Regions from separate parts of the Sporosarcina siberiensis genome, predicted to be linked through region 4. Evidence: riboswitches for the same ligand, from Rfam matches in the RefSeq annotation. Region 4 holds a riboswitch; each other region holds the start of a gene.
What was found. Region 4 has a riboswitch for S-adenosylmethionine ahead of mtnK (S-methyl-5-thioribose kinase). Riboswitches for the same ligand answer to the same signal wherever they lie in the genome.

Region 1 (7,982 bases), on a different contig from region 4:
AGCGATTATCGCTAGTTCAATCCTCGGAACAATTTCAGGTAGTGCGGTGGCAAATACAGTTACCACCGGTGCATTCACAATTCCATTGATGAAGAAAACAGGGTACAAAAAGGAATTCGCAGGTGCTGTTGAATCTGTTGCTTCTACAGGCGGACAAATCATGCCACCTATAATGGGAGCTTCGGCTTTCATCATCGCATCGTATTTAGGTGTTCCTTATATGGATATTGCTATTGCAGCAATTGTTCCAGCGTTACTATTTTATATATGTCTATTTTACCAAGTCGATTTAAGGGCTGTTCGATTAGGTTTAAAAGGGTTGAATAAAAAAGATTTACCAAGTTTTTGGGGAGTTTTCAAAAAAGGGTTTTTATTCTTTATTCCCCTAATTGTAATCGTCGTTATGCTTGCTTCGGGAAGTTCTCCGATGAGAGCGGGATTGTTTGCGATCATCGTGACCATACTCGTTGCGGGTTTAACAAAAGCGAATAGAATTAACATCGCAACAATATTTAAAGCGCTTAATTTTGGGGCTAGAGCATCGATAGAGACTGCGATCGCATGTGCTGCTTCTGGAATTATTATCGGAGTTATCGGTTTAACTGGAATTGGACTGAAATTCAGTAGTATCATTATTAGTCTTTCTGGTGGAATATTAATTATAGCTTTAATCTTTACAATGATTACTAGTATTGTTTTAGGTATGGGGCTACCAACAGTAGCGGCATATATCGTTCAAGTGCCACTGACTATACCTGCTTTAATTCTACTTGGAGTTTCACCATTAGCTGCACATATGTTCGTGTTCTACTTTGCAGCTCTGTCTGCAATTACTCCTCCGGTTGCATTGGCGGCGTTCGCGGCAGCAGGTCTTGCCGGTGCTGACCCAATGAAAACAGGATTTGCGGCTGTTAAACTAGGTCTAGCTGCGTTCATCGTGCCATTCTTCTTTGTTTACGGTGAGACGTTATTACTAGTCGGTGCATGGCCTGCGATTATTGTTTCTGTAATCACAGCGATAATTGGTATTATTGCTGTCGCGTGTGCTACTGAGGGATGGTTTATCAGACAAGCATATTGGTATGAAAGAATATTGTTATTCGGTGGTGCTGTTCTTCTAGTATTACCAGGAGTGGCATCAGATGTTATCGGAATAGCATTATTGCTAGCGATTTACGTATTCCAAAAGAAATTACATCCTATGTATTTAAGCGGTAAAATGGCTTCATAATTGGAGCCTTAGAATTGAAAGGTGCAGAAGTAAAATGATTGAAACAAAGATCACACAGATGCTAGGCATTCGATATCCAATCATCCAAGGCGGGCTTCAGGGCCTTGGAACTTCTCCTTTAGTTTCAGCAGTTTCTAACGCGGGTGGATTAGGGTTAATCACGGCCGGAAGTTACGAAACAAAGAAAGAAATGCTGGAGGATATTGAACTTACAAAGACACTTACAAATAAACCTTTTGGAGTGAACATTGCGATTGGGATTCGAAGACCAATGGATGAATTCGTTGAAGGTGTAATTGAGTCCGGCGTTAAAATCGTATTTACTTCAGGAAATAATCCTGAACAGTATATGGATGACCTGAAAAAAGCAAATGTAAAAGTTATTCATGTTGCTCCTTCTGTTCGTTTTGCAAAAAAAGCAGAGTCGTTGGGCTGCGATGCAGTTGTGGTAAATGGCTATGAATGTGGTGGACATCCAGGTAAAGAAGATACAACCAGTTTAACTCTTATTCAAAAAGCGGTAAAAGAGCTTTCGATTCCAGTTATCGCTTCAGGCGGATTCTCAACGGGTAAGTCTGTACTCGCCGCTGTAGCATTAGGTGCAGGTGCCGTACAAATGGGCACCCGTTTCTTAATGTCAAAAGAAGTTAGACTCCATCAGAATGTAAAAGATTATTTGGAGAGTTTGTCTGAAACAGATACTGTAATGGTGAAGAAATCGATTGGGAAAACCGCCAGAGTTATGAAGACCAATCATTCTATTGAGTTGGAAGAGTTGGAAAAACAAGGTGCTACCTTCGAAGAGATTTTCCCTTATATAAGTGGGGAGTCGTATAAAGAGCTAATTGATACGGGTAATTTAAATACAGGAGTAATCGCACTTGGGCAAACGATCGGTCTTATCGATGAAGTAAAAACTGTAGCTGAAATCATAGAAGAAATTGTTTATGACTATCGCAATCAATTAAGTTATTTGACGATGAATACAATGGGAAAAAGGTGAAAAACTTTGACTGATTTCACAAATCAAGTAGCAGTTATTACAGGAGCAGGTAAAGGCATTGGTAAAGAAATCGCCAAAAAGATTGGCCTTTCAGGAGGTCATGTATGTCTTTTAGATGTGGATGAAAGTATCTTAAATGCAACGGCTATTGAGTTTAGGGAGATGGGAATTTCCTTTGAAAAGTATGTCGTCGATATTACAGCTGAAGAAGATGTGAAGAAAGTATTTGCAGAAATTAATAAGACACATAATAGAGTAGATATTCTCGTGAATAATGCAGGGATTATACGGGACAACTTACTATTCAAAATGAGCACACTAGACTGGGACCAAGTAATGAATGTCCATTTAAAGGGAGCATTTATTTGTAGTAAATATGCACAAGAACTCATGGTGAAGAATGCGTACGGTAGAATCATTAATCTCTCGTCCGTTTCTGCTTTAGGGAATAGAGGACAGGCGAACTATGCAACGGCCAAAGCCGGTATCCAAGGTTTTACAAAAACATTAGCATTGGAGCTAGGGCGTTATAACATTACGGTTAACGCAGTTGCTCCTGGTTTCATTGTTACCGAAATGACGAAATCTGTGGCTGAACGTAATGGCATAGCATTTGAGCAGTTGGTTGAAGAAAAGGCCAAACAAATCCCTGTGAAACGTGCAGGAATGCCGGAAGATGTTGCTCACGCAGTTTGTTTCTTTGCAAGTAAAGAATCCTCTTTCGTTTCTGGACAAGTTTTATATGTTGCCGGTGGTCCCAAAGCATAAAGTAGAAATTTGAGAAGTTATTGAAACTTATATTAATAAGAAAGAGAGTAGGTGTAACATGATACGCTTTACTCTCATCATGTTAATGTGCTTGACATATATGATAAATGCGTATATTTCCCACCCTTTGATAACTGTTTTGTTTACTATAGTTTCAGTAGCTACTTTTCTAACGGTTGTTTTTTCTATGGAGATCAAAGGAAGGCTGTTCACATTATTTCTTTTTACTACGGGAATGATTATACATTTTATAAATGGCAATAGGGGACTTCAGCTGTTTGAGGGGATTACACAAAACCTTCCACTGCTTGCAATCCTAATATTGGCTCCTCTGCTGTCAATCCCGCTTAGAAGAGAAGGAATAATTGATACTATCGTTTCCGGGTTATCAAACAATAAAAATGATGAACGTAAAACATTTTATAGTATGAGTTCTTTTATGATGCTGTTAGCACCTATATTAAATATGGGTGCGATACGCATCGTGCATGACTTTGTAAAAGATGTTAAAATTGAGCCCAAAATGTTGTCTCGTTCTTACTACTTAGGGTTTACACCTGCCGTTCTTTGGTCACCATTTTTTGCCTCAGTAGGTATTGTAATCTATTTATTAGAAGTTAAATATATGTCCTATATATTAGTAGGAATTACGTTTTCACTTATGCAAGCTGTTGTAGGTTTGTTTTTACTGAGACCGAAAGCGACTACTCATACACTTTTACAAGAGCCTGGACAATTGAAGCCTGATGAGAATGGTTTGAAGAACATATTTTTTCTTATAGTATTTGTTTTAGGGTTGATTCTATTATTGATTAGTATGGAATCGTTGCTTCATAAACCAATGCTGTTATTGGTTAGTTTTATTTGTGTTTTGGTTCCATTTGTTTGGGTTGTTCTGCGTAATAAATGGGCTGTTGTTAGAGAAGAGTATTTGCACTATAAGGACCGTTTGTTAATTGGATCTAGAATGGAAATCTCCCTATTTTTAAGTGCGGGTATTTTCGGGAATGCAATTGCCAATACACCTTTTATTAATGTGCTAAAAAGCGCAATAGAGTGGTCAGTAAATGAATCACTTGCTGTATTGTTTTTGTTTATCCTCTTGTTTGTGACCGGGGTAGCAATGATTGGAGTTCACCAAATCATTTCAATACCTTTAATTTTATTAACGCTTATTGAATCAGGAATTCCATTTAATCCTTTACCTATTGCTTTTATGTGTATTTTTAGTTGGATGCTATCAGCTGCTATTAGTCCTTTAAATGCGATGAACATTATAATAAGCCAGAATGTAAAAAAAGATGGTTTTACCGTTGCGTTTAAATGGAATGGATTGTATTTTCTAGTAATTACTTTAATGGCATTTGGTTACATATATATTATTGATATGTTTTAAAAAGGATGTATTTTCATTAAAAGTAAGTATGCTTAGACTAAAAGTCTTTTTTTAGAATTAGTTTTCAGAAACTTTTAAATAAACACTTGACTTTATATTGCGACTACATCTATACTATGTAACAAGATGGAAAACTGAATACAACAACACTCTTATCAAGAGCGGCGGAGGGATTAGGCCCTACGATGCCCAGCAACCAGCAAGTGACCAACTTGCAAAGGTGCTACTTCCTACAGTTTCGTGTAAACGGACTGAAAGATAAGGGGAGGAATTTGCGAAAGCGTAACCCTCTTCTTAAGCGAAGGGGGTTATTTTTTATTCCTTGGAACCCCCAACGCCTCCGCACTATATTTTTCATCTAAAAAACTACTGGAGGTAATGACAATGACAAACGAAAACCTAAAACCTGAAACACTTCTACTACACGGTGGACAAAAGCCTGATCCGGTGACTGGATCCCGTGCGTTGCCAATTCATAGAACAACTTCTTTCGTTTTTCGAGATACGGAACATGCACAAAACTTATTTGGTTTATCAGAAGCTGGAAACATCTACTCACGAATTACGAATCCGACGGTAGCTGTGTTTGAAGAACGCCTAGCGCTTCTCGAGGGCGGAACGGCTGCGGTAGCTCTTTCTTCGGGAATGGCCGCAATTGCTTTCTCAATTTTGAATGTTGCAGGTACTGGTGATGAGATAGTGGCAGCAAGTAATTTGTACGGTGGCACATATAACTTATTTGCGGTTACACTTCCTCGTTATGGAATTACTGTGAAGTTTGTTGATGTGACGGATCCAGAAAACTTCCGGGCTGCAATTACGGATAAAACGAAAGCGATTTTTGCAGAAACAATCGGAAATCCAGGTCTTCACGTTCTTGATATCGAAGCTGTAGCAGAAGTTGCACATGAAAACGGATTGCCGTTACTGATTGACAATACATTCCCATCACCATATGGTTCAAATCCAATTGAGTTTGGAGCGGATGTCGTGATTCATTCCGCAACGAAATGGATTGGTGGCCACGGTACGACTATTGGTGGAATTGTGGTCGATGCTGGAAAGTTTGATTGGACACAAGGTAGATTCCCAGGATTTACAGAGCCCGATGCATCGTATGGTGGCTTGCGTTACGGAATTGACGCAGCGGCAGCAGCATTCGCAACAAAACTGCGCGTACAGTTATTACGCGACTTTGGACCATGTCTCGACCCTGACAGTGCATTCAACTTCTTGCAAGGGTTAGAAACGCTTCACTTGCGTGTTCCAAGACATAATGAAAATGCGGTTAAAGTGGCTGAATTCTTGAAGAATCATCCTTCAGTGGAATGGGTTACTTTTACAGGTAATACAGATCATCCATCACATGATCTTGCTAAGAAGTATTTGAAGAATGGTTTTGGTTCTATCGTGATTTTCGGCATTAAAGGTGGCCGTGATGCGGGTAGAAAAGTAATTGACAATGTGGATATCTGGTCGCATGTAGCGAACGTAGGGGATGCAAAATCACTAATCATCCATCCGGCTTCGACAACACATCAACAACTAGGTCCGGAAGATTTGAAGAAGTCTGGTGTTACAGAAGAGCTTATCAGACTTTCAGTAGGCCTAGAATCAGTTGATGATATCATTGCAGATCTTAAACAAGCGATTGAGAAGGCAGTTCCAGTGACGGTGTGATTAGAGTATATTGCGAGAGACGGTTTATTCGTCTCTCTTTTGTTGGTGGTACAGCAGATTCCATCTATAATTCCTAGTATCAAATGATGAAAACGAATGCAAAGGGGACTTAAAACAATGAATATAGAAAAAAGAATACCTGTGAAACAGTTGAAAAAGTTTTGTTATGAAGTATTTACAGCTCTCGGTATACCAAAGAATGAATCTGAAGTGATAGCGGATAGTTTAGTCGATGCGAATGTGATGGGAGTAGATTCACATGGAGTTACAAGATTAGCGGATTACATAGGTCGATTAGAAAATGGAGTGATTAAAAATCACACGGAGTTAACGGTATTAAGAGAAACTGAAACAACGACGCTATACGATGCAAATAACGGTTGGGGTCAATATGCAGGGAAAATTGCAATGGAAAATGCGATAGAAAAAGCAAAGAAATATGGTAGTGCATTTGTAGGTGTTAGTAATTCAAATCATTTTGGGACCGCTTCATATTTCACGAGAATGGCAGCCAATGCAGGTTGTCTAGGAATCGCTATGACGAACACGTCGCCAATAATGGTTGCATGGGGAGCGAAGAAACCTACATTAGGGACGAACCCAATCTCTATTGCCGTTCCTTCGAACAATGAGCCCGTAATTTTGGATATGGCAACTAGTAATGTAGCTCGAGGGAGAATTAATTTAGCTGCAAAGAATGGAGAAGAAATTCCAGAAGGATGGGCTATTACAGAAGACGGTCATGATACGACCGATGCACAAGAAGCCCTGGATGGTTTTCTGCTTCCTTTTGGATCTAAAGGGTCTGGGCTGTCGATGATGATTGATATAATGACCGGCGTAATGACCGGAGCCATGTTTGGAGAACATATTTCACAAATGTACAATGACACGAGACCACAACAGTTAGGTCACACATTTATTGTATTTGATATTGAAAGTTTCATGGATTTGGATACATTTAAACAGAGAATGGATGATCGCATTACACAAACGGTCACAAGTCCTCCAAGTGCCGCTCATCAGAAAGTATATATGCCTGGAGAAATAGAACAAATCAAAAGAGAGAAGAGCTTGAAGGAAGGTATTGTTTTAACACAAGCGATTTATAATGAATTGCAAGAGCTTGGGCATAAATATAATATTTCAATAGAAGAGTATCTAACGGATGCAAGTTCAAAATGAATGAATTTCGGAACTTATAGAAATAGACGTGCTTACAATTGAGCAATTCTCTTTAAACAAAAAAACAATTCCTGTTAAGGAATTGTTTTTTGTTTACTTTTTCATTAATTTTAGTTCTTCTTTTAATGATTTCATTAATGCAATTACCATTAAGACTATGACAAAAGAGAAGGGTAATGCTGCGATAATGATCGTATTTTGTAAGGCGGTAAGACCGTTTACAGATAAAAGAATTACTGCGATTGTTGATTGGATGATACCCCAAGTTAGTTTCACCGTGTTTGGCGGAGTTAATGACCCATTTGTCGATTGCATACCTAAGACAAAAGTTGCTGAGTCTGCCGATGTGATGAAAAACGAGATGATCAATAAGATTGCTACAAACGAAAGAATTAGCGATAACGGCATTGTGTTAAACATTTCAAAGACAACAAGCTCTGTGGATGCACTTGCCAAATCTTGAATACCTGTACTTTGGATATTAATAGCCGTTGATCCGAATGCAGAAAACCAAAATGCACCAATAACTGTTGGAACGACGAGAACGCCGAATAAAAATTCTTTAATCGTACGACCCTTTGATACACGGGCTATAAACATTCCGACGAAAGGTGCCCATGCAATCCACCATGACCAGTAAAAGATAGTCCACGCGTCTAACCATTCTCGGTTTTCTGCATTAAGTGGAGACGTTCTGAAACTTAACTCGATAAGACTTG
Region 2 (7,982 bases), on a different contig from region 4:
ACTGGTTCTTGTGGTAAACATACAGTAAGAAGATTAATAAATATTTTTAAGGGAGATGTTTTTTTTATGTCTACATCACTAATTAAAGAAATGAACGTGCAAGTATCCACATGGTCAGTAATGTATACGAAACTTCATAATTACCATTGGTATGTGAAAGGGCATCAGTTTTTCACACTACATGCTAAGTTTGAAGAACTTTACAACGAGGCTACAACTCATATGGATGAAATCGCAGAACGAGTGTTAACACTCGGTGGAAATCCAGTTGCGACTTTAGCTGAACATCTAGAACAATCTGTAATAAAAGAAGCGACAGGTAATGAAAAATCAGATAAAATGGTTGAAACAATTGTCAACGATTTTGATGAAATTATGTCCTCTTTGAAAAAAGGTATGGACGAAGCTGCAAAAAATGGAGACGATATGACAGAAGACTTGTTAAATGCGATTTATCAGAGCGTTGAAAAACATCAATGGATGCTAAATGCATTTCTTGGCGAAGATAATAAGTAATTTTCTTAGAGTTTTATGAAACTTTAACTTTCACTGAAAATGTAGCGATTTGAGACGATATAAGTTATGTGAAAGGTGGTTTTTCATATGGATATAAATTCAATTATGGCGAGTCAGTTAAGAAGTCTTCAATCTACTGTTCAAATGAGTGTATTGAGCAAATCTCTTTCAATGGGTTCTTCTGCTGCTCTCGAGATGTTGAATAGTTTACCTGATCAACCAACTGTAGCACATCCCCATAAAGGGAATTCAGTTGACGTACAGGTATAAGTCTATAACGGCATGCATCTTCCCTAAATGGTGATGCATGTTTTTTTTGAATTACGACATACTAATTCAAAAAAAGGTGGTTACCAATATGGAAAAGTATAAAGCGTATGTTTCCGTTGCAAATCAAAGAGTGTATTTTCAACCTGATGTTTCGGCATGGGAATATGAAGTGAGTTTAGAACGAGAGTATATCCCCATTTTTCAAAATCTTTTTGAACAAACCAATGAGATGGAAAATATGAACTTTTTTAGATCTCATTTTCGATTCATACCTGCCTTTTATGAAGGTTTCAATGATGATATAGAAATACGAACAAAAAAGATTTATGCTTTAATCCATGAATTTACGGATGAAGAAACACAAAAATTTATCGAGGAACTCCCTTATTTTCGTTGAAATGAATTTTCACCTCCGATACACTAAACGGAGGAAGGGGTATTTGATTTGATTTCTTTTAAAGACTTGAATGGATTTAAAGTGGATTTAACATTTGAAAAGGACTTTTTTGAAATAGAAATAAATCATGTGTTGGTTGTTTTAAAACATGAAGGAAAGTGGCTCCTCGCCAAACATAAAGTGCGAGGAGTTGAATTTCCTGGTGGTAAAGTTGAAAAGGATGAAACTTTGGTCGAAGCTGCAATGAGAGAGACATTAGAAGAAACAGGTGTCCTTATAAACGACTTAGAGCATGTTGCAGAATATGTTGTTCATGGAGATGTTCCTTTTTGTAAAGCTGTATTCACTGGATCTGTTGTTAAAATACATTCGAATTATTCACTACTTGAAACAGATGGCGTAGTTTGGATGAATGATTTTGAACTTGATTCTTGTGAGTATTTAAGTTTTCATATGAAAGATGAAGGGATATCGGCTATAAGAAAGCGGGTGGGAGAACTTGAATTGTGATGCAAGGATGGAAAATAAACGTAACTATCCATCTCCAAATCCCAATGTTCGTTTATTTGAGATTACGTATTGGTCGGATGGTTTCAAAGTAAAGGGATTATTAGCTGAGCCAATTGCAGATGGACAATATGAAGGAATAATTTATTTGAGAGGCGGAATTCAGCATGTTGGGATGGTACGTCCCTCGAGAATTGCGCAGTTCGCTTCGCAAGGCTTTGTCGTATTTGCTCCTTATTATCGAGGAAATCGAGGAGGAGAAGGAAAAGATGAGTTTGGTGGAGACGATCGTTTAGATGCAATAAATGCTGTTGATGTTTTGAAACAGAATCCAAAATGCATCTCATCCAAGATTCATTTATTTGCCTTTTCTCGTGGTGGCATTATGGCCCTTTGGACAGCAATTCTAAGGGAAGATATTACATCAGTTGTTACTTGGTCAGGTGTTTCTGATATAATATTTACATACAAAGAGCGAAAAGATATGAGGAAGATGATGAAAAGGGTAATCGGCGGCACTCCTAATACGAATCCTGACGAATATCGCAGACGAAATGCTTTAGCTCGAATCAGTGAACTGAATGCACCTGTACTAATTATACATGGGATGCAAGATGAACATGTTTCTATTGAACAAGCAAAATTACTAGAAAACGCTTTATTTGAAAATGGAAAAGTATATGAAACACGATACTTCCCTAACTTCACGCATTACATTCCTCCAGCTCAAAACATACAAATTGTCCGTGATTTATGTGATTGGATGAGAAGACAGTAGAATTAAACACTATCTTCCTGAATACAAAAAACCCCAGATCACACAATTGAATTGTGTGATCCGGGGTTATATTTAATTATGCTGTTGGTCCGCCTTTAAGAATAATTTCTTCGGATACAGATCCGAATTTCTTGAAGTTTTCACGGAATAGTTCTGCAAGTTCATTTGCTTTTTCATCATATGCTTTTTTATCAGACCAAGCATTTCGTGGATTCAATACTTCAGTTGGAACACCTTCAATTGCTTTCGGCATTTCTAAACCGAATATATCGTTTGTGTCTGTTTCAATAGTGTTCAGTTTACCTTCAAGTGCAGCACGTACCATAGTTCGCGTATATTTTAAATCCATACGACGACCAACTCCATATACTCCACCAGTCCAACCTGTGTTCACAAGAAATACTTGTGCACCATGTTCATCAATTTTCTTCCCTAACATCTCCGCATACACTGTAGCGTGAAGAGGTAGGAACGGTGAACCGAAACAAGTAGAGAATGTTGCTTCAGGTGAAGTAATTCCACGCTCTGTTCCAGCAAGTTTCGATGTGAAACCGCTAAGGAAATGGTACATAGCTTGTTCTTTCGTTAGTTTTGAAATTGGAGGTAAAACACCGAACGCATCCGCAGTTAGGAAAATAATCGTTTTAGGATGTCCAGCAACCGATGGATCTACAATATTATCGATTGATTGTATCGGATAAGCTGCACGAGTATTTTCAGTTAACGAACCATCGTCGTAATCTGGAATGCGTGTTTCTGAATCGATAACAACGTTTTCCAAAACCGAACCAAAACGGATAGCACCAAATATTTCAGGTTCTTTTTCACCTGAAAGATTGATACATTTCGCATAACATCCGCCTTCGATGTTAAACACGCCATTATCAGACCAGCCGTGTTCATCATCACCAATAAGCTTACGATCTGCATCAGCAGAAAGTGTTGTTTTACCTGTACCAGAAAGTCCGAAGAATAACGCAACATCGCCTTTATCTCCAACGTTTGCAGAACAGTGCATTGGTAAAATTCCTTTTAAAGGAAGTAGGTAGTTCATAATTGAGAAGATTGATTTTTTCATTTCGCCGGCATATTCAGTTCCACCAATAAGTACAATTCGTTTTTCCATAGAAACAATTATAAACGTTTCGGAATCTGTACCATCAACAGCAGGGTCTGCTTTAAATGATGGTGCTGCTAAAATTGTAAATTGTGATTGATGTTCTGCTAACTCTTGCGCGCTCGGGCGAATGAAGAGTTGATGAACGAAAAGGTTTTGCCAAGCAAGTTCGTTAACAACTTGTATAGAAAGGCGAGACTCAGGATCTGCTCCAGCGAACCCTTTAAATACAAATAATTCATCTTTTTTTGCTAAGTGTTTAATTACTTTGTTATATAGAGAATCGAAAATCTCTGTTGAGACCGGACGGTTTACACTGCCCCAATCGATGTTATCTTTAGAAGATTCTTCTTCGACAATATACTTATCCTTCGGGGAACGACCTGTATATTTTCCTGTTAAAGCTGTTATCGCTCCATCTGCAGTTAGCTGTGCTTCTCCACGTGTTGTTGCTTTTTCAACAAGTTGTGGAACTGAGAGTTGAACATTTACATTTTCTCCGGAAAGAAGATCTTTTAGAGTTTCGCTAATTGTCGTTGAAATCATAATTAAGTACCGTCCTTTACATATATAATTGGATGACATCACATTCATCAATTAGTATAACACATTTAGAATAATAAACTATACTAATTGAATTGAATTATTTTCGAGAGAAAGATTGACATATGCAGACATGTTTCGTAACATATTTAATTGAACGGATACTCTTATCCCGAGCTGGTGGAGGGGTCAGGCCCTATGAAACCCGGCAACCTGCAGTAACGAATTTGTTATCGTGATGGTGCCGAACCTGATGCAAGGTGAAAGTCCTTGGACGATAAGAGTGAAAGGTGCTTTTTCAAAATAAGCCTTTCCTCATGTAATAAATACGTGAGCGAAGGGCTTTTTCTATTGTTTCAGCCCTTAATCCTCGTGTATGAGCTCGTAATGGCGCTTACCGTTCTTATAACAAGAATGGACTTTACATGGGAAGTATGAGTACCGTATCAATCTCGTAGGATATAAGGAGGAAATAAATTGACGAATCGTAAACTTTTTACATCGGAATCTGTAACAGAAGGACATCCAGATAAGATGTGTGATCAGATTTCAGATGCAATTTTGGATGCAATTTTAGCAGAAGACCCCAATGCACGTGTTGCTTGTGAAACGACTATAACGACTGGTCTAGTTTTGGTTGCAGGTGAGATTACAACGACTACGTACGTAGACATTCCAAAAGTAGTACGTGATACAGTAAAAGAAATTGGTTATACTCGTGCAAAATACGGTTTTGACTGGGAAACTTCAGCAGTTCTTACTGCCATTGATGAACAGTCTGCAGACATCGCAGCAGGCGTCGACGTGTCACTTGAAGCTCGTGAAGGTTTAATGAGTGACGAAGACATCGAAGCAATTGGAGCAGGCGACCAAGGTCTTATGTTTGGCTATGCATGTAATGAAACACCTGAACTAATGCCACTCCCAATTAGTATGGCTCATAAATTAGCGCGTAGACTATCACATGTACGAAAAGAAGAGATTATTTCTTATTTACGTCCAGATGGAAAAACACAGGTAACTGTTGAATATGATGAGAATAATAACCCAATTCGTATTGATACAATTGTTATATCTGCACAACATCATCCTGAGATTACGCTTGAACAAATACAAAAGGACATAAAGGAACATGTTATTAAACCAGTTGTTCCATCTGAATTGATTGACGAAAACACGAAATATTTTATTAACCCGACAGGCCGCTTCGTTATTGGTGGACCTCAAGGAGATGCTGGTCTGACAGGACGTAAAATTATCGTTGACACTTACGGTGGTTATGCCCGTCATGGTGGGGGTGCTTTTTCAGGAAAAGATGCAACGAAGGTTGACCGTTCTGCGTCTTATGCTGCACGTTACGTAGCGAAAAACATCGTTGCTGCCGGTCTAGCTGACCGATGTGAAGTTCAAATTGCATATGCAATTGGTGTTGCGCAACCGGTTTCTATTTCAATCGATACATTCGGTACAGGAAAAGTTACAGAAGGTGAATTAGTGGACCTTGTCCGCGGAAATTTCGATCTTCGTCCTGCAGGGATTATAAGAATGTTGGATTTACGTCGTCCTATTTATAAACAAACTGCGGCTTACGGACATTTTGGTAGAACTGATATTAATCTACCTTGGGAAGAAACGGATAAAGCGGATCGATTAAGAGAACAAGCAAATCAATAATACAACGTAATAAAACAAGAGCTAGTAGATTGGTTTACCGATCTACTAGCTCTTTTGAACTTATTTTTGTAAGCTTTTATAGTATTGTCCTTTTTCAGCATAGCTCTTTACGACGCGATCCATTTCTGCCCGGTCGACATCCGTAAGTGGACGCATGACTTTCGCGGGTGAACCGAGGGCAAGTACACCTGGTGGAATTTTTTTACCTGGTGGGACCAGACTTCCAGCCCCAATAAAGGAACCTTCCCCAATTTCAGCTCCGTCTAATATAATGGAACCCATACCAACTAGAGCACCTTTTCTTATTGTACAGCTATGTAAAGTAACCTGATGACCAATCGTAACTTCATCTTCAAGAATTAATGGGAATTGTGGGCTTTGGTGTAGACAACATAAATCTTGAACATTAACTTTTCGACCGATGATTGTAGGGGATAAATCGCCTCGTATCACTGTGTTAAACCAGATGGATGATTCGGGACCAATCGTCACGTCTCCTGTAATAGTTGTGAAATCCGCAATGAAAACAGTTGGATCGATAATAGGGTATTTGTCTTTGTATGGATAAATCATGACTTCTCCTCATTTCTATTTGATAGTGTATAATTAATTGTAGCAAAGTTTATGTTTTATTGTTTGTAAAAAGGGAATAATACTGTGCTGAACGGATTATTAAGGAGGTAGATGTCTATGTGGAAATGGGAAGCGGAAGGTCAACCAAAAGCGGTTGTTGCTATCATCCATAATGCGTACGAACATCACAGTAGATATGCTTGGCTCATTCAGAAGCTGCGAAGTAGTGGATTTCTCGTCGTAACAGGCGATTTACCCGGCCATGGTGAACAAGCAGGTCGTAACGTACATGATGAAAGTTTTGGATCCTATGTAAATTATGTAAAGAAATTGCTTGATGTTGGTGTAGCAGACGGCTTACCACTTTTTGTTATTGGTCATGGTCTTGGTGCAACGCTAATGATGCGTATGCTGCAGACTGAAAAAATTGAGTGTGCTGGTTATATATTTAGTTCTCCGTGGTTACACCTTAATCACTTGCCTCCCAAACATTCAAGTGTTCTGTCAAAATTCACTTCGTCTATGAAACTAAATCATGAATTACCAATTGAGATGTTAACTAGAAATCAGGATTTGCATATAGAAGTACGTGAAGATGATTTTTACAACCCAATTATGACCGCTTCATGGTACAAAGAGTTGCAATTTTTCATGAAATCTGTGACTCAATATGAAGGAACAATTCGCGACGTGCCAATTCTCCTTCATTCAGCAGGAAGTGATAAGGTGACGGATATCAGCTACGCTAAAAAGTGGTTGCTTGCTCAGGAACTTTCAGAAATTCAATATAAAAAATGGAATCGATTGTATCACGACTTATTTCACGAGCCAGAACGAGATGAAGTGTTTTTATATACAGAATCCTTTATGCATTCTGTTTTGCGTTCACTAGGATATGTAGTATAAGAAACGCCAATTATAGGCGTTTTTTTATTTTGGTTAAATGCTTATGTCATCTTATATACATTTAGTTTATAGTTAAAGGACTAATTAGAAAATTTAAATTAGGAAGTGTTTCGTGTGACAGTCATCGGATTTGTTCGACATGGTGTGACCGCTTGGAATAAAGAAAGACGCGCACAAGGGAGTTCCGATATTCCGCTTGATTTGGATGGGGTTGAAATGGCTCATCGTATTGCAGAACGATTATCGGGTGAAACTTGGGACATTATTTTTACAAGCCCATTAGTTCGTGCAAGAAAAACTGCTGAACTGATTGCTTTACGGAAAGAAAATATTGATTTGGTTGTGGATAGTCGACTTGGTGAAACAGGTGGGGGCCAAATCGAAGGAACAACAGAAGCTGAACGGATTTTAAAATGGGGTGCATCATGGAATAGTCTTGATTTAGGCCGTGAGTCCAATGAGCAAGTTCTAAGTAGAGGGTTAAATTTTATTGATGAAATAGGCCAAACGTATAGTGATGAAAAGGTATTAGTTGTGAGTCACGGGAGTTTTATTCGAAAGCTTATAAAAGCTTTAGTTCCGGAAGATGATTTAGATGAAGCTCTGGCTAATACGTCAATTACAATCATTCAACTTAATGAAGGCGGAAATCATTGTATAGTGCATAATTGCACAAAACATCTTTAAGGGGGAATTTATAT
Region 3 (7,982 bases), on a different contig from region 4:
TTCAAAAAGATGAGCGATAAAGAATCATTCAACTCGAGAAAAGGAATGATTTTCGGTTTTTATACTTACATGCTAGTGTCAGCAGTGAACTTTTTTTATTATTTATCTACAGAAAGCGTCTTGTTCTCTCCGAGTTATATTTTTTGGAGTGGTTTATTAGCTTTCTTTTTGTTTGAGTTTATTTTAAATCTTAAAGACAAATTCATTAGAAAAAATATAGATAATTGAGTTGATCCTTTTTATTCTAGAATAGTGCGCAATTGTTGCACAGGGCTTGCACCTTATAACAAACGGGCCAAAGAATTGAAGAAGAATGATTATATAAAGTAATGACCTTATCAACTTACTTGATAAGGCAAAGGTTCACTCTATTTCAGACTTTTCACGTTCATTTCTTTGTTTTGTCTGCAACCAAAAATCGGGTGATTCATAACGAATTAAAGAATAATCAAGTTCTTCTTCATTAGTTGCTACCTGAACTAACAAAAGCTTCTCTTTATTACTCGGGTGTATATCTGCTGTTTTAATGTTTATAACCTCTACTCCTGTTCGTTTAGGTGTTCCAACAACAACAACTTGATTTCCTTTTGTATAAACATCTGTGATATTTGTTTGAAACACAACTATATACAGGTCAAGGTCAGTTTCATTCATTGCAGTATTAGCAGCAATACCTACATTCTGTGTAAAATGTAATTCTTCTGAAATCCCAATGGAATAATAAGGGAACATTCGGTGGAGAGAATAGTGTATTCGAGAAGGAATATAGCTCCATCTTCCAGTCGTGCTATGCCAGTGTTCTTCGTAAATTGGTCTAATATAGTTTGGTTCGCTTTTTATTACTTTGAAAGGGATTTTTATTCCTTCTTTTAACACTTCTGAAATAGGGATGGCATCGGTAGGATAATTCACATCGGTTCCCTCTTCAAAAGGGAAAGGTGAATCAAGAATGGTGGTAGGTTCAGGTGGTTCAAGGCTGTCTAAACGTTGTTCCAATTCCTCAATCCGTTTGTGTTCACTTTTAATATTATTCGGTTGCGAGATGGATAACTCCGTTAGTTTTGTATTTAAGGACTTACTATAAACAAATAAGCTTAAAATAATTAAAAAACAAATAATATAACCAATCCTTGTTTTTAACATGATCTGATCACCTCAGCATATTATCTGCTTTTATGAGGGATTTATGCGGAAGATTAGTTATTTTAGCAGTCTTGGCGATAATATCAATTAACAAATTGATTGTAGCAATCAAAAGTTAAATACAATCGAGTATCTTCAGTATTAGGATGTTTTAATCGTTTAGCATTGTGCAAAAAAAGGGGTGCGTCCGTCTGGAACGGAAATCAACGTGTGAAGAAATCTCCACTTGGGTGCGTTTGCCGACAAAAATTACTTCCAGACACTTAGTTGATTAGAGTACCAATAGCCTATCTAAAGCCTGTTGTGTATAAATACTAAAGTTTATTACATTAGAAAAATGAAGAGTCCCAATTCATAATCGAATTAGGACTCTTTTTTGTATTTAATTTCGTTTATTATACCGGTTCCCTTTATAAGCTACACCATTTTCAATAAGGCATCTTTACCAATCATACCTGCATGAATCCCGAGACTTTCTGCTTCAGTTGTAACCATTTCGAGTGGGGCATTAAGCAATTGGTCAATTGTTTTAACGCCAACTGCTCTGCCCGCTATAATTTTGCGGTCACTCAAATGCCTATTCAATAGGCCTACATCTAGTGCACCACACATTATATACCCATTTTCGTTTGAAACAGTTAACAATGTAGTCTTTGGTAAATGAACCGTTACTGCAGTAAATGAATACCCATCAATAATAACAGTCGTCAATGACACCATTTAATCTACCCCTTTCACTTATATATATTTAGGGGAGTAGCAATGGGTTACTCTTCTTCAGAAACGACAGTAGCATTTTCCAGATGTTTATCTAAATCAGCAGTAAAGTCCTTTTTTTGCTCAATACTCCATTCGAGTTTTTCAGACATTAAATCGATTACAAGTTCTTTCCACTTATGTACCCAAGCGATATCAAACAGAAGAGCTCCGGTACGTCTCCAAAAGAAATCGACAGGAGTACAAGTGAATTCATCTTCAATCGAATAGACGACCTGAGCATAGATATCTACAGGCATTCCAAACTCTTCTGCGTCGGTTTTATAGTTCTCGATTAACGCGAAAATACGATCGATGTTGGAACCGTAATTTTGAACAAGAGAATAGGCGACTTCTTTTGATAAACCATGATCCATACCTAGGCGAACTTTGGAATACTTGTATGCTTCAAAACGCTTAGAACCACCTACGTGACCGCCCGAAATGGGCATGTTTTTTGTATTGCATGGAGAATATATTTTATCGTCCTCTTTTTGGTATTCGGATGTTATTAAGTCTACAATCGTTTCCGCCATTTTTCGGTAACCTGTTAGTTTTCCACCAGCTATCGTTATGAGTCCGGTTTTCGATTTCCAGATTTCATCTTTCCTTGAAATTTCGGAAGCATCTTTTCCTTCTTCTTGGATTAAAGGTCTCAGTCCTGCCCAACTAGATTCAATATCAGATTGCGAAATCTCTAAATCCGGGAAAATAAAATGAATAGCATCCAGTAAGTAGTTTTGATCCTGTTCAGTGGTTTTGGGGTTTTTTAAATCGCCGGCATAATCAGTGTCTGTTGTTCCGATATATGTTTTACCATCTCTTGGAATTGCCAAAACCATTCGGCCATCAGGAGTATCAAAGTAAATGGTCTGCTTCAATGGAAATACACTTTGATCGAAGACAATATGCACACCTTTTGTTAAGTGTAATTTTTTATTGTCCAAAGGAAGGTCTTTTTCTCTTACTGTATTAACCCATGGACCGGCAGCATTCACAATCTTTTTGCCATGTATTTCATAAGACTCGCCGTTCAACTGATCCACAACTTTTATTCCAACAATTTTTTCGTCTGTATAAAGAAACTCTTCAACTTTAGTGTAATTGAGTACTGTTGCTCCTTGTGTTTTTGCCTCTTTCATAACTTCTATTGTTAACCTGGCATCATCTGAACGGTATTCAACGAAACGCCCTGCACCTAATAATCCTTCCTGCTTGAACTTGGGCTCAGCTTGCAGCGTTTCCTTTACAGTAAGCATGCTTTTTCTTTCATCTTTCTTAACACGCGCAAGCATGTCATAAACTCTCAAACCGATTGATGAACTGAACTTTCCAAATGTACCATTTTTGTAAATAGGTAAAATAAGCCACTGTGGAGTGGTAACATGCGGACCATTTTCGTAGACGATAGCTCGTTCTCTTCCAACCTGCGACACGATTTTTATTTCAAAACTTTTTAAATAGCGCAAACCACCGTGAATCATTTTTGTTGAACGACTGGAAGTACCACCAGAAAAATCTTGCATTTCTACGAGAGCCGTTTTCAATCCCCGGCTTGCTGCATCCATTGCAATACCGGCCCCGGTTACTCCGCCACCAATGATTAATACATCAAATTCTTCTGTTTGCATTTTTGCAATCGTTTCATGCCTATGAGAATTAGAAGTTTGTTTATTCATAAGATGTGTGCACCTCCGTTGATAATTTCTGTGATTTACTTAAATGATACTATAATACCGTGGGCTATACCTATTGAAATTACTTGAATAACCAGATATAGTTAAGCAATATGTATGTATTTATACTATTTAACAGGTTGCTAATATATTGACAATATTAATCTTTCATGAAATAATTCAAGTACTATTTTTATAGACAAAAAAATCACATATACTCTTATCCAGAGCAGGCGGAGGGAAAAGCCCAATGAAGCCCGGCAACCGACTCATTTTGAGCACGGTGCTAATTCTTCTAGCTAATAGAGCTAAAAGATAAGAAGTTGTTTGAAAAGACCTCTTCTTAATTGATAGGGTCTTTTTTAGCGTTATGGTAAACAGATAGATAGTGTTAGAGGTGAAATTAAGTTTAACTCTAGATTGAAACAGTTCAAAATCTATGAAAGAGTTATAGAGTAAACATTTTCAACCGAACTAATTATTAGATTTATCGAGGAGGATGCAATATGGGTTTAACAGCTACTTATTTATTTCCAACAGATGCAAATCAACAAAAGATTGCTGAGCAACATGCGCTTGGACTGACAATTGGATCTTGGACGGACATTCCACATCTTGAACAGGAGCAATTGAAAAAACATAAAGGTGAAGTAATTTCAGTGGAAAAGGGCGAATTAAAAGATACGGTGAAAATATTTTATCCTTCCGCAAATTTTTCTGCAGACTTACCAGCAATTTTAACCACAGTTTATGGTAAATTATCTTTCTTTGAGGGATATGAGTTAATCGATATGGATTTCGATGCAGATTTACTTGGTAAGTTCCCAGGTCCCAGATTTGGTACAAAAGGTATTCGTGAACAATTAGGTGTATACGATCGTCCTTTGTTAAAAGCCATTTTCAAAGGTGTCATGGGTAAAGATTTAAAGTTTTTCTCTTCACAATTGGAAGATTTACTGGCTGGCGGCATTGATTTAATAAAAGATGATGAGATTTTATTTGAAAATGAATTGACGCCATTTTTGAAAAGAATTACGACTGCAAAAGAAATTATTCATAATCATTATGAAAATACCGGAGCACGAGCACTGTATGCCGTTAATTTATCTGGAAGAACGCATGAATTGCATGAAAAAGCGGAGCAAGCTGCTGAATTAGGAGCAAATGCATTATTATTTAATGTGCATGCGTATGGTTTAGATGCACTGCAAGGATTGCGTGAAAATAATAATGTTGGGTTGCCAATATTGGCACATTCTGCTTTATCCGGCGTTCTTGCTGGACAAGCAGGACATGGATATTCGTACTCGTTGCTCGTTGGAAAGCTTACACGTCTTATAGGTGGGGATCTTTCCTTGTATCCAAGTCCGTATGGTAATGTTGCTATACCGCTCTCAGATGCTTTGGCTATTAATCAAGCACTAACGGAGGAGAATGGATTTGAACAAACGTTTTCCGTACCATCTGCTGGAATTCATCCCGGAATGGTACCCCAATTAGTGAATGATTTTGGTGATAATCTTGTAGTCAATGCAGGTGGGGGTATTTTTGGTCATTCTGATGGTCCAACTGCTGGAGCACAAGCCTTTAGAGCTGCAATCGATGCAAGCGTTCAAAAGATATCTTTACAAGAAGCTGCAAAAACATCTAAACCATTGCAACAGGCAATTACCCAATGGGGCGTAATTGAACCGAATTAAAGTAGCATTCTCAAATTCACAATTGAGTAGTGATTATGACAAACATATCTTCAAGTACTGATTGTAATTTGATTATTATAGTTAGAACTATGAATTATCGGTGATCGGTAATATGTAGAAGGGGGTTGAGAAAATTGGGTACATCAATAAGACCCGTTATCTTTTGTGATTTTGACGGGACCATTACAATGAAAGATAACATCGTTAATATAATGGAGAAGTTTGGACCACCTGGTTGGGAAACAATTAAAGACGCGATATTAGCACAAGAAATTTCCATTCAAAAAGGTGTTAAGGAAATGTTTTCTTTGCTCGCGACATCTCAAAAAGAAGAAATCATTTCATTTGTATTGGAAGATGCAAAAATTAGAGATGGCTTTGCTGAATTTGTACAGTTTACAAAAGATCAAGACATTCCTCTTTATATAGTAAGTGGCGGCATCGATTTTTTCGTTTATCCACTGATTGAACCATTTGGTCCTTTCGATAAAGTCTATTGTAATGAAAGTGACTTTTTGGGTGAGAATATTAAAATTGAATTTCCACATTCATGTGATGCGAATTGTACAAACCAAGGATGTGGCTGTTGTAAACCAACAATTATTCGCAACTTAACAAACGAACAACAAACGAGTATTGTCATTGGAGATTCTGTGACAGACTTTGAAGCGGCGAAACTTGCTGATGTTGTGATTGCAAGGGACTACTTAATCGAAAAGTGTAAGAAGTTAGGAATTCCTTACCACCCTTTTGAAACGTTTTACGATTGTATACGAATCGTAGAAACAGAATTTAATAGTAAGCAATAACTTAAATTAGAGAGGAAGATGAAAATGGCGACGATTACAATTCAAGGAACGGACATAGTAATTGAATCAGAAAAAGAGGTTGCAGCATTTTTAGAACAGCAAGAAGTTATCTATGAACACTGGGATATAAACAAGGTTCCTGAAAATCTTCGAGAAAAGTTCGACTTATCTGATGAAGATAAACAAGGTATTTTAAATGCATTTAAAACTGAAATTGACACGATTTCAGAGCTGCGCGGCTATAAAACTGCAGATATCATTTCTCTGTCGGAAACGACACCTAATTTGGACGAGTTGCTTGTAAATTTCCAAAAGGAACACCACCATACGGACGATGAAGTACGACTTATCGTGAGTGGACACGGCGTATTTGTAATCCAAGGAAAAGACGAACAATTTTTTGAAGTACATCTCGTTCCTGGAGATTTAATTTCCGTGCCGGAAAACATTCGCCATTATTTCACTCTCGCGGAAGATCGCAAAGTAGTAGCCGTTCGTATTTTTGTTACACCTGAAGGTTGGGTAGCAGTCTATTAATAGTTCGTTTCAAAACAAAACCGACATCCTTTAAGGAATGTCGGTTTTGTTATGGAAAAATTTAAGCAAAGGATGAGTATTTGCAAATTAAAATTAATGTACACCCTTCATAAATCTTGAAATTATAGGGGAGATAAGGAACAAAATGATACTAAGAACAATCGCAGTTCCACCAATAATTCCAAAATACAGCAATTCAGTTTCTTCAGAATAGAGTTTTACAATTTGTGCGTTTAACCCTTGTGCTGCAGCATTGGATAAGAACCAAAGGCTCATTGTCTGTGCCGAAAAAGCAGCAGGTGCAAGTTTTGTTGTCGCGGATAGTCCGACGGGTGATAAGCAAAGTTCACCGAGAACAACTATAAATATACTGAGTATAAGCCAAAATGGACTTACAAGTGTATTTGCATCTCCGAAATATCCAGGAATTAATATAACAATAAAGGATAGACCGGCAAAGAGTAATCCTAAAGAAAACTTCCTAGGAATGGATGGCTGACGATCTCCTAGCTTCATCCACATCCATGCAAACATTGGAGCAAGAACGATTATGAATAATGGATTTACAGATTGGAACCAAGCAGGGGATATCTGCATACCCATTATATTCAAATCAGTTCTTGTATCCGCGTATAGTGCAAGAATTGTTGACCCTTGTTCCGCAATTGCCCAAAACATAATAGATGCAATGAATAATGGGATATAGGCAATAATTCGAGATTGTTCTACCGGAGTTGTTTTTGGACTTCTGTACATTACAATAAAATAGGCAGTTGGAATTAGGAATCCAAGAACCCCGACAGCTGCAATGAACGACTCAAATGTGAGCCAACCTTTTGGAATAGCATACGCAATGAAACCGGCAAGCACGACGGCCGTCACGGTAAAGATTGAAAATGTTTTCTTTTTTTCTGCAGGTGAAAGTGGGTTTGCAATTTGTGTACCTGCAAGTCCAAGATTTTTCTTCTTAGTAAATACAAATACTAATAAACCTATAAACATACCAAGTGCAGCAACACCGAATCCAAGATGGAAACTTGTCTTCATCAATTCACCGACGATAAGTGGTGAAATAAATCCACCCATGTTAATACCCATGTAGAAAATACTGAATCCAGAGTCACGTCGATTGTCACCTTCAGCATATATATCACCGACAACACTAGAAACGTTAGGTTTCAATAACCCTGTTCCAATTACAATTAAAACCATTGAGACAAAGAATAACGTAATGCTTCCTGGAATAGCTAGAGCAATATGCCCGAACATAATAAATATTCCACCAAAGAATACCGCCCTAGAGGTACCAAGTATTCTATCCGCTAACCATCCACCGATGATTCCAGACATATATACAAGAG
Region 4 (7,982 bases):
GGTACCAATTAGTGAGCAAAATCTGTTACAGAATCGTTCAAGATAATTAAGAAACGGATGAATTTATGAAAAAGCGATTTCTTCTAAGGAAAGTTTCACTATAGAAGTTCCCAGTAGTAAGATGACTTTAAGATTGTAGATGCTTTAAGCTAATGGCTGTTTCAAATATATGGATATAAGAGACCATTAATTCAAATGTGAATTAATGGTCTTTGTTGTACTTTATTTGGTATTTGAATAAGCGATCTGAACGGGTTATTGAAAAATCTAGAACTGCTTTTTCTGTTTTTAAAGGATTAGTATGATTTTACTTGTTGAATCATTAGCTGATATTGAAATAAAAATTCAGAAGCTTCTAGCAACTTTTTCGCCTCAAAACTATCATTTCCCCAAACCGTAATTCCGTGATTTCGAATGAGTACCGCACCACTATCGCTATGTATATGTTTTTCGAATTCTATAGCTAGCTGCGGAATATATGCGAAGTTGTGAATGATTGGTATGCGAAGAACGGCATCTTCCTCCCATAATCCAAAAGCCTTAATAAGTTCCTGCCCTTTAAAGACAATCATTTCTTGATCACCATACAATTCTGAAACTACGTTATTTGCTACAGTATGCACATGCAAACAACATCTCGCCGATGTTTTGTTAAAAATAGCACAGTGAAGTAATGTTTCTGCAGAGGGTTTTAGTGATGTTTCTTCCACTGGATTACCTAAATGATCTACAAGTAAAAAGTCCTCGCTTGTTCGCTTATTTTTATCCCTACCACTTGCGGTAACTAAAAATTGAAGTGGGGAATCTTGCACTTTAATTGCAAGGTTTCCGCTAGTACCCATAAACCAATCACGAGCTGCCAATTCATCTTTGACATCCGCTAAGTCATTCCATTCAGCCAAATAAGTACTCATATATAATCCTCTTTTCATTAAAAGTCATAATCGGTTTTGAATATTATAGTGTATATCTCTATATTGTTTTTCTAAAGTTGATTGTTTCACTTATCAATATATTTGTCAATAATTCATTATTTCAATAAAATCATTGACACTTCTTTTAGAATAGTGCTAAGATACAGTACAAATAGAATAGCAAATTAAATTGCAGCACTCTTATCAAGAGCAGGCAGAGGGAGATTGGCCCAATGACGCCCAGCAACCGACCGTAATACCGTTGTGAAACGGGGCGCATACTTTGCGCCTGGATGATTCATCCTTTAAGGCACGGTGCTAATTCCATCAGAACATACTTATTTAGTATGATTTCTGAAAGATGAGAGGCAGGGAATTTTTAATTCTTTAGCCTCTCTATGTTTTAGAGAAGGCTATTTATTTTGCATTAAAGGGGGATGAAGAGAGTGGTAAAAGTAGTGGGAAAAAAATATGAAGAGCTAAATGTAGAGAAGGCAATTCAATTGGCGATAGACTATCAATTGTTCTCGGAGCATTCAGAATTGTCGTGTACAGAAATAGGAGACGGCAACTTAAATTATGTATTTAGAATTACGGATATAAATACAGATGAAAGTATTATTATTAAACAGGCATTGCCTTATGCAAAAGTAGTTGGAGAAAGTTGGCCGCTCACACTAAAGCGAGCTAAAATTGAAGCCGAAGCACTTAAAGAACACGGAAAATATGTACCGAAGATTGTTCCAAAAGTATTGGGTACCGATACGAGTCTTGCAATTACAATACTAGAAGATCTTTCCCATTTAACTGTTGCGCGTGAAGGTCTTATAAATGGAGAAAATTATCCGAAATTAGCAGCAGATATTGGTGAATATCTAGCAAAAACTTTATTTTACACATCAGATTTCGCCTTACATCCATTTGATAAGAAAAAGCTAGTTGTACAGTTTTCAAATCCTGAATTATGTAAAATCACGGAAGATCTTGTTTTTACAGATCCGTTCTTTGATAGTGAAACGAATAATATTGAGCCAGAATTGCAATCAATTGTTGAGGCGTTATGGGCCAATAAAAAAACGAAATTAGAAGTAGCGAAACTGAAGCGTACCTTTTTAACGAAAGCCGATGCACTATTGCATGGCGACTTACATACAGGAAGCATTTTTGTGAGTCAAAAAGAAACAAAGGTCTTTGATCCAGAATTTGCATTTTATGGACCCATCGGTTTTGATATAGGTCAATTTATTGCGAACTTAATAATGCAAGTACTTACTAGAGAGCGTGAACAAAGGGAACTGCTCACCCTACAAATAGAGCAAACTTGGTTGGCTTTTACTACAACCTTTTCGGAACTTTGGAAAAAGGATTCAGTTGATAACTATTCATATATTGAAGACTACGAAGTCGAAGTGCTAAGAGAAGTACTCAGTGACACACTTGGTTTTGCCGGTTGCGAAATTATCCGAAGAGTTATTGGATTAGCACAAGTAAAAGATTTAGAAAGCATTCAAGATAGTGAAAAACGAATTAAAATAAAAAAACAAGCTTTGGAAATTGGTGAGCTACTAATTTTGAACCGGCTTAAGTTCGGATCGATTCATAGCGTAACGAACCTAGTACGAGGTGCAGTAGAATGAGCATTCCAACGTCAATCCTATGGGAGAAAAATAAGCTTATTATTTTGGATCAGCGTAAATTACCCATTGAAATTGAGTATTTGACTTTGGAAACCATTGAAGATGTTTATGATGCAATTGTTAAACTGAAAGTACGTGGTGCACCAGCAATTAGTATAGCTGGAGCCTATGGACTGGCGAATGCAGCACAAAAATATAATGCAAACACTATAAATGACTTTCTTCAAGAACTCCAAAAGGATTACGTTTATTTGATTGGTTCGCGCCCTACAGCAGTCAATTTAAAGTGGGCCTTAAACCGACTGATGTCTTCTGTTCAAAATATTGAAAGTGTAACCAAAGCGAAATCTGTACTAATTCAGGAAGCAATCAACATTCATGAAGAGGACGAGGAATTCTGTAAAAGTATTGGAGAATACGCTTTAACGTTGTTGAATGATAAAACTAAAGTAATGACGATTTGTAACGCAGGATCCATTGCGACAGCAAAATATGGTACCGCACTTGCTCTATTTCATTTAGGAAGCGAACGAGGGAAGCATTTTGAGGTGTACGCTTGTGAAACTCGACCTGTCTTTCAAGGTGCAAGATTAACTGTTTGGGAACTTCAACAATCCGGTGTAGATGTAACGTTAATTACCGACAGTATGGCCGCTCATACGATTCATTCCAAAGGAATTGAAGCAATTATTGTCGGTGCTGACCGAATAGCTGCGAATGGAGATACCGCAAATAAAATCGGAACGATGAATTTGGCGATTTTAGCGAAAGCCTTTGATATACCATTTTACGTAGCTGCTCCTTCCTCTACATTCGATTTAACAATAAATAGTGGCGAAGAAATAATTATTGAAGAGAGAAATGCTGATGAAATTACTATTATTGGGGAACAGCGAATTACTCCACCCAATACGAAAGTATTTAATCCAGCTTTCGATGTAACACCTGCTAAATATATTACGGCTATCATTACCGAAAAAGGAATTATCGATCAAAATTATGTAGATACCATTCAACGCCTTTTTGGCAACTAAAGTATAGAGGAGAAAAAAACATGAAAAAACAATCAGCATTGTTATTATTTGCAACACTATTAATAGGAGTATTACTGACAGCATGTCAACCTAAAGGCGAAGGCAGCGCTGAGGCAACACCGGTGAAAAATGCTGAGGAATCTGAAAACCCATTAGCAAATAAGAAAGTCGCACTAATTATGCAGCAAAATCTTGGAACTTTTTCTGCCCAATATATTGAGGGAGTAAAAGAACAAGTTGCCGCTTTTGGTGGAACTGTTACGGTATTTGCTTCTGAAGGCGACTTGGCTAAAATGGCTTCTAACCTAGATGCTGCAATCAATCAAGGTGTAGATGCAATTCTAATTGATCACGGAACAAAGGAAGCGTTAAATCAAGGTGTTGAAAAAGCGATTGAAAAAGGAATTTCTGTTGTAGCATTTGATGCTGGAGTTGAGGTTGAAGGTGTTGTTGTTTTAGAGCAAGGTGACCAGCAAATGGCTGAAATGACTTTAGAAAAATTAAAAGAAGATGCGAATGGTGAAGGAAACATTGTGAAAATCTGGGTAGCCGGTTTTGCTCCAATGGAAAGAAGGCAAGTCGCATATGCTGATTTCTTGAAAGAAAACCCTGGCATTAAAGAGATTGCCGCATTTGGTGCAGCAACGGCTAATACAGCACTAGATACTCAAGCACAAATGGAAGTAATTCTAAAGCAGTATCCAAATGAGGGTGATATCACTGCAGTTTGGGCGGCTTGGGATGAATTCGCGAAAGGTGCAGTTCGTGCAATAGAGCAATCTGGCCGTACGGATATAAAAGTATACAGCATTGATATGAGTGACGAAGATTTGCAAATGATTCAAAATGAGAACAGTCCATGGGCTGCATCTGCTGCGGTAGATCCTACAGATATCGGTCGGATTCAAGTGCGTTACGCATACCAAAAAATAAATGGTGAAAAACCAGAAGAACATATTGTGTTAGAACCAATTTTCGTGGATGCTGCAAAACTACCAGAAAACAAAGTAACAACTAACGAACTTCATGAATTTATTGATGGTTGGGGAGCGAGCGATCAAGGGTATTCAAAAGCACTAAAAGAATTAGAAGAAAGCTTGAAGTAAGAAATGAAGCTGTCCTTATAAAAAGGGGCAGCTTATTTATCAAATAGGGAGGTTTTTCTGTGGAAACTTTACTCTCAATGAGTGGCATTCAAAAACAATTTGGTAAAGTGACCGCCCTGACTAAGGGAGAATTTGTACTTGAAAGAGGAGAAGTACATGCATTACTAGGAGCAAACGGTGCAGGTAAAAGTACTTTAATGAAAATTCTTTCAGGTGTTTATCAACAAGATGATGGAGAAATCATACTTAATGGAAAAACTGTGAATTTACGTTCACCTAAACAAGCAAAGGAACTAGGCATTTACTGTGTGTATCAGGAAGTGGACACTGCAATTGTTCCTGAACTGTCCGTAGCGGAAAACATTATGTTGGATACATTTTCAAAACCAGGAAACATATTTATTTCTAATAAAAAACTCTATGCAGAGGCATCTAAAGCATTGCAACAATTAAAGGCGGGGAATATCTCTGTTCAGCAACCTGCTTTTATGCTCACTCTTGCAGAAAAACAATTGATATTAATAGCACGTGCACTCGTTCATTCCGCAAAATTAATTATTTTTGATGAACCGACTGCTCCGTTATCCGTACAAGAATCTACACGTCTTTTCTCGGTTATAAATGATCTGAAGAACAACAATGTTGGCTGCATTTACATCTCACATAGATTACCCGAAGTATTTGAAATAAGTGATCGAATAACAGTGATGAGAGAAGGAGCAACTACTCAAACGTTTAAAACGACTGAAACTACGGAAAATCAAGTTATTGAATCAATGCTCGGTGAAACGTTTAGGAATGAGTTAACAAAAATACATAAATCTACGTCTGAAATATTGTTAGAAGTAAATGGTCTCTCAGATAATAACAAATTGCATGATATTAGTTTTACAGTTTCGAAAGGTGAAATCGTTGGTGTAGTTGGTTTAGTAGGCGCAGGAAAAACAGAACTCGCAAAAACTCTTTTTGGATACAATCAATTCAATAAAGGAAGTATTTATTTAGATGGTAAACGGGTCCAAGCCAAACACCCTTCAGATGCCATTAAAGCTGGAATGGCACTAATTCCTGAGGAACGTAGAAAAGAAGGCCTTTTTGTTCATGAATCTTTACAAACAAATGCAACATTCCCCAACTTGCGTAAATTTTCACATCGTTTTTTTATGAATAAACGTGCGGAGAAAGAGTTTGCAAAGAGTATTGTTAAAAGCCTTCAAATTAAGACGGGTAGTGTGGATACACCGCTTGTACATTTAAGTGGTGGAAATCAGCAAAAAGTTGCAATTGGGAAATGGATGTCTTTGGATTCTAAAATTTATTTGTTTGATGAACCGACAAAGGGTGTCGATATCGGTGCCAAAGTGGATATTTTTAAACTTATTCGTGAGATTTCTGAAAAAGGAAATGGATGCCTTTATTTTTCATGTGAGGTACATGAAATAATAGGGATTTCTGATCGGATTCTCGTTATGTATGATGGGCGGATTGTAAAGGAATTTTCACATGAAGATGCAACAGAAGAGAAAATATTGCTCTACGCAAGCGGCGGAACGGAGGAACAAAATGAAAGACAAAAGTATAAACATTCTATTTAAATATGGAACAATTGTTTTAATGATTGCTATTATTATTTATTTTAGTTTTATTAGTGATGCTTTTCTAACGTATAATAATTTTTCGGATATTTTACGATCGATTTCTATAGTGACGCTTCTTGCTTTGGGTGTTACTTTTACTTTGGTCGTCAATGGATTTGATTTATCCGTAGGGTCGACGATGTCCTTATCGACAGTCATTACGGCTTCTTTAATGGTTTGGTATGACTTGCCATTGTGGCTTGTGCTTATACTACCTATTTTAGTAGGCGTTCTTGTTGGTATGTTTAACACGCTTTTAATAGTTGTGATTGGTATCCCAGATTTACTGGCTACACTTAGTACGATGTATATCGTTGCCGGCTTACACCGGACATATACAGAGGGCTATTCGATTTACAATAACATGCCTCTTGTTTCGGGAGGGACTGCACCTGGCGAGTTATCGCAAGCATTTCTATGGATTGGACAAGGGAAAATGCTCGGTTTACCTGTTCCAGTTTGGATAATGCTCGTGATGGTTTTCCTAACCTATTTAGTATTGAATCATACACGTTGGGGCCGCGTGCTCTACATGACAGGTGGGAATGCAGAAGCAGCTACATTGTCAGGTGTTAACGTTAAAAAAGTTAAGTTTTCCGCCTATGTTATTTCCGGTGTTTTTGCATCAATGGCGGGAATCTTATTCACAGCACGTGTTGGTTCAGGACAAATCGATGCGGGCGCACCACTGTTAATGGAAGCAGTGGCAGCTGTCTTTGTTGGTTACTCCGTTTTAGGTGCTGGTAAACCGAATGCCATCGGTACATTTTTTGGTGCAGCCGTTATCGGTATATTACTGAATGGCTTAACGATTCTTAATCTACCTTATTATGCATTTGATATTATTAAGGGAGCTGTGCTTGTATCTGCCCTAGCAGTAACGTATGTTCATGCGAAAAACCGGTTTTCAGCAGGATAATAATTAGTTTCCAACGTTCATAATTTCTTCTTAACTTATTAGGCAAGGTCGTTTGGCATAATCATAATGGGTGAGACATAACATGTGTTGGACGTACAAATAAGAAAGAGGTGTGGTATTGCCATACACAGATAATTACGAGCGGGATACCTATGGAATAATTGACTTTTGGGTGCGTAATAATTTTGAGCATGGTGAGTTCTTTGATCGTGAAATTAGTCATCATGAGCTAGAATTGGCTCGTACGAATCACGAAATGGTTCAGCGAATGGGGAAAATTTTTAACCGTGCAGAAAAGAAAACTGTAGATATTGGGCTCTTATTGGATGAAGCGAAAAGTTCCACTCGAGAGTTTCGTGAATTGCTTCTTCATACAATGGATAAATCTTTAAAATGTGAAGTGATTATATCAACGCCGGTTTCACTTTTGGATCACATGATTCGTGAAGCTGAAGAGGCTGAAAAAGTTTTCAAATTAGTAGAAACAGGTACTTATATTTCACCATCAGATGCAACGATTCATGAAAGCAACTTTTGGTTAAGACAAATGTTGGATCATTTAATTTTTATAAGTCATTATGTGGATGCTTCAAATTATCAGCTTCATGATGAAGTGAGAGCGATGACGAAGAAATTCGAGAATTACTTTCTACAAGCAAATTCTCTAAAAACAATAATACGTCGCCCACGTGGAGAGGTTTCTCCGGTATTAAATACATTTAACCAAATGATTAT

Region 1: it holds a riboswitch for S-adenosylmethionine, as region 4 does, so the genes downstream of both, ACFSFY_RS07875 (O-acetylhomoserine aminocarboxypropyltransferase/cysteine synthase family protein) here and mtnK (S-methyl-5-thioribose kinase) in region 4, are expected to answer to the same signal.
Region 2: it holds a riboswitch for S-adenosylmethionine, as region 4 does, so the genes downstream of both, metK (methionine adenosyltransferase) here and mtnK (S-methyl-5-thioribose kinase) in region 4, are expected to answer to the same signal.
Region 3: it holds a riboswitch for S-adenosylmethionine, as region 4 does, so the genes downstream of both, ACFSFY_RS10440 (2,3-diketo-5-methylthiopentyl-1-phosphate enolase) here and mtnK (S-methyl-5-thioribose kinase) in region 4, are expected to answer to the same signal.

Annotation. Positions count from the first base shown of each region.
Region 1 covers NZ_JBHUGI010000021.1:96,130-104,111, forward strand. The annotation lists gene ACFSFY_RS07855 (TRAP transporter permease) at 1-1,231, shown strand, start outside; gene ACFSFY_RS07860 (NAD(P)H-dependent flavin oxidoreductase) at 1,266-2,234, shown strand; gene fabG (3-oxoacyl-ACP reductase FabG) at 2,241-3,002, shown strand; gene ACFSFY_RS07870 (hypothetical protein) at 3,190-4,398, shown strand; SAM riboswitch class I at 4,548-4,663, shown strand; gene ACFSFY_RS07875 (O-acetylhomoserine aminocarboxypropyltransferase/cysteine synthase family protein) at 4,783-6,078, shown strand; gene ACFSFY_RS07880 (Ldh family oxidoreductase) at 6,196-7,263, shown strand; gene ACFSFY_RS07885 (glycine betaine uptake BCCT transporter) at 7,357-7,982, opposite strand, start outside.
Region 2 covers NZ_JBHUGI010000027.1:132,982-140,963, reverse strand. The annotation lists gene ACFSFY_RS10745 (Dps family protein) at 67-516, shown strand; gene ACFSFY_RS10740 (putative motility protein) at 604-786, shown strand; gene ACFSFY_RS10735 (transposase) at 875-1,183, shown strand; gene ACFSFY_RS10730 (NUDIX domain-containing protein) at 1,232-1,693, shown strand; gene ACFSFY_RS10725 (alpha/beta hydrolase family protein) at 1,683-2,468, shown strand; gene pckA (phosphoenolpyruvate carboxykinase (ATP)) at 2,545-4,131, opposite strand; SAM riboswitch class I at 4,293-4,412, shown strand; gene metK (methionine adenosyltransferase) at 4,606-5,802, shown strand; gene ACFSFY_RS10710 (gamma carbonic anhydrase) at 5,863-6,375, opposite strand; gene ACFSFY_RS10705 (alpha/beta hydrolase) at 6,493-7,281, shown strand; gene ACFSFY_RS10700 (histidine phosphatase family protein) at 7,396-7,968, shown strand; gene ACFSFY_RS10695 (hypothetical protein) at 7,981-7,982, shown strand, end outside.
Region 3 covers NZ_JBHUGI010000027.1:79,004-86,985, reverse strand. The annotation lists gene ACFSFY_RS10455 (hypothetical protein) at 364-996, opposite strand; gene ACFSFY_RS10450 (YunC family protein) at 1,561-1,863, opposite strand; gene ACFSFY_RS10445 (glycerol-3-phosphate dehydrogenase/oxidase) at 1,911-3,578, opposite strand; SAM riboswitch class I at 3,793-3,897, shown strand; gene ACFSFY_RS10440 (2,3-diketo-5-methylthiopentyl-1-phosphate enolase) at 4,082-5,275, shown strand; gene ACFSFY_RS10435 (2-hydroxy-3-keto-5-methylthiopentenyl-1-phosphate phosphatase) at 5,410-6,084, shown strand; gene ACFSFY_RS10430 (cupin domain-containing protein) at 6,109-6,621, shown strand; gene ACFSFY_RS10425 (peptide MFS transporter) at 6,715-7,982, opposite strand, start outside.
Region 4 covers NZ_JBHUGI010000009.1:311-8,292, forward strand. The annotation lists gene ACFSFY_RS05275 (methylthioribulose 1-phosphate dehydratase) at 297-914, opposite strand; SAM riboswitch class I at 1,113-1,282, shown strand; gene mtnK (S-methyl-5-thioribose kinase) at 1,352-2,551, shown strand; gene mtnA (S-methyl-5-thioribose-1-phosphate isomerase) at 2,548-3,585, shown strand; gene ACFSFY_RS05290 (sugar ABC transporter substrate-binding protein) at 3,606-4,691, shown strand; gene ACFSFY_RS05295 (sugar ABC transporter ATP-binding protein) at 4,769-6,286, shown strand; gene ACFSFY_RS05300 (ABC transporter permease) at 6,255-7,247, shown strand; gene ACFSFY_RS05305 (DUF2935 domain-containing protein) at 7,360-7,982, shown strand, end outside.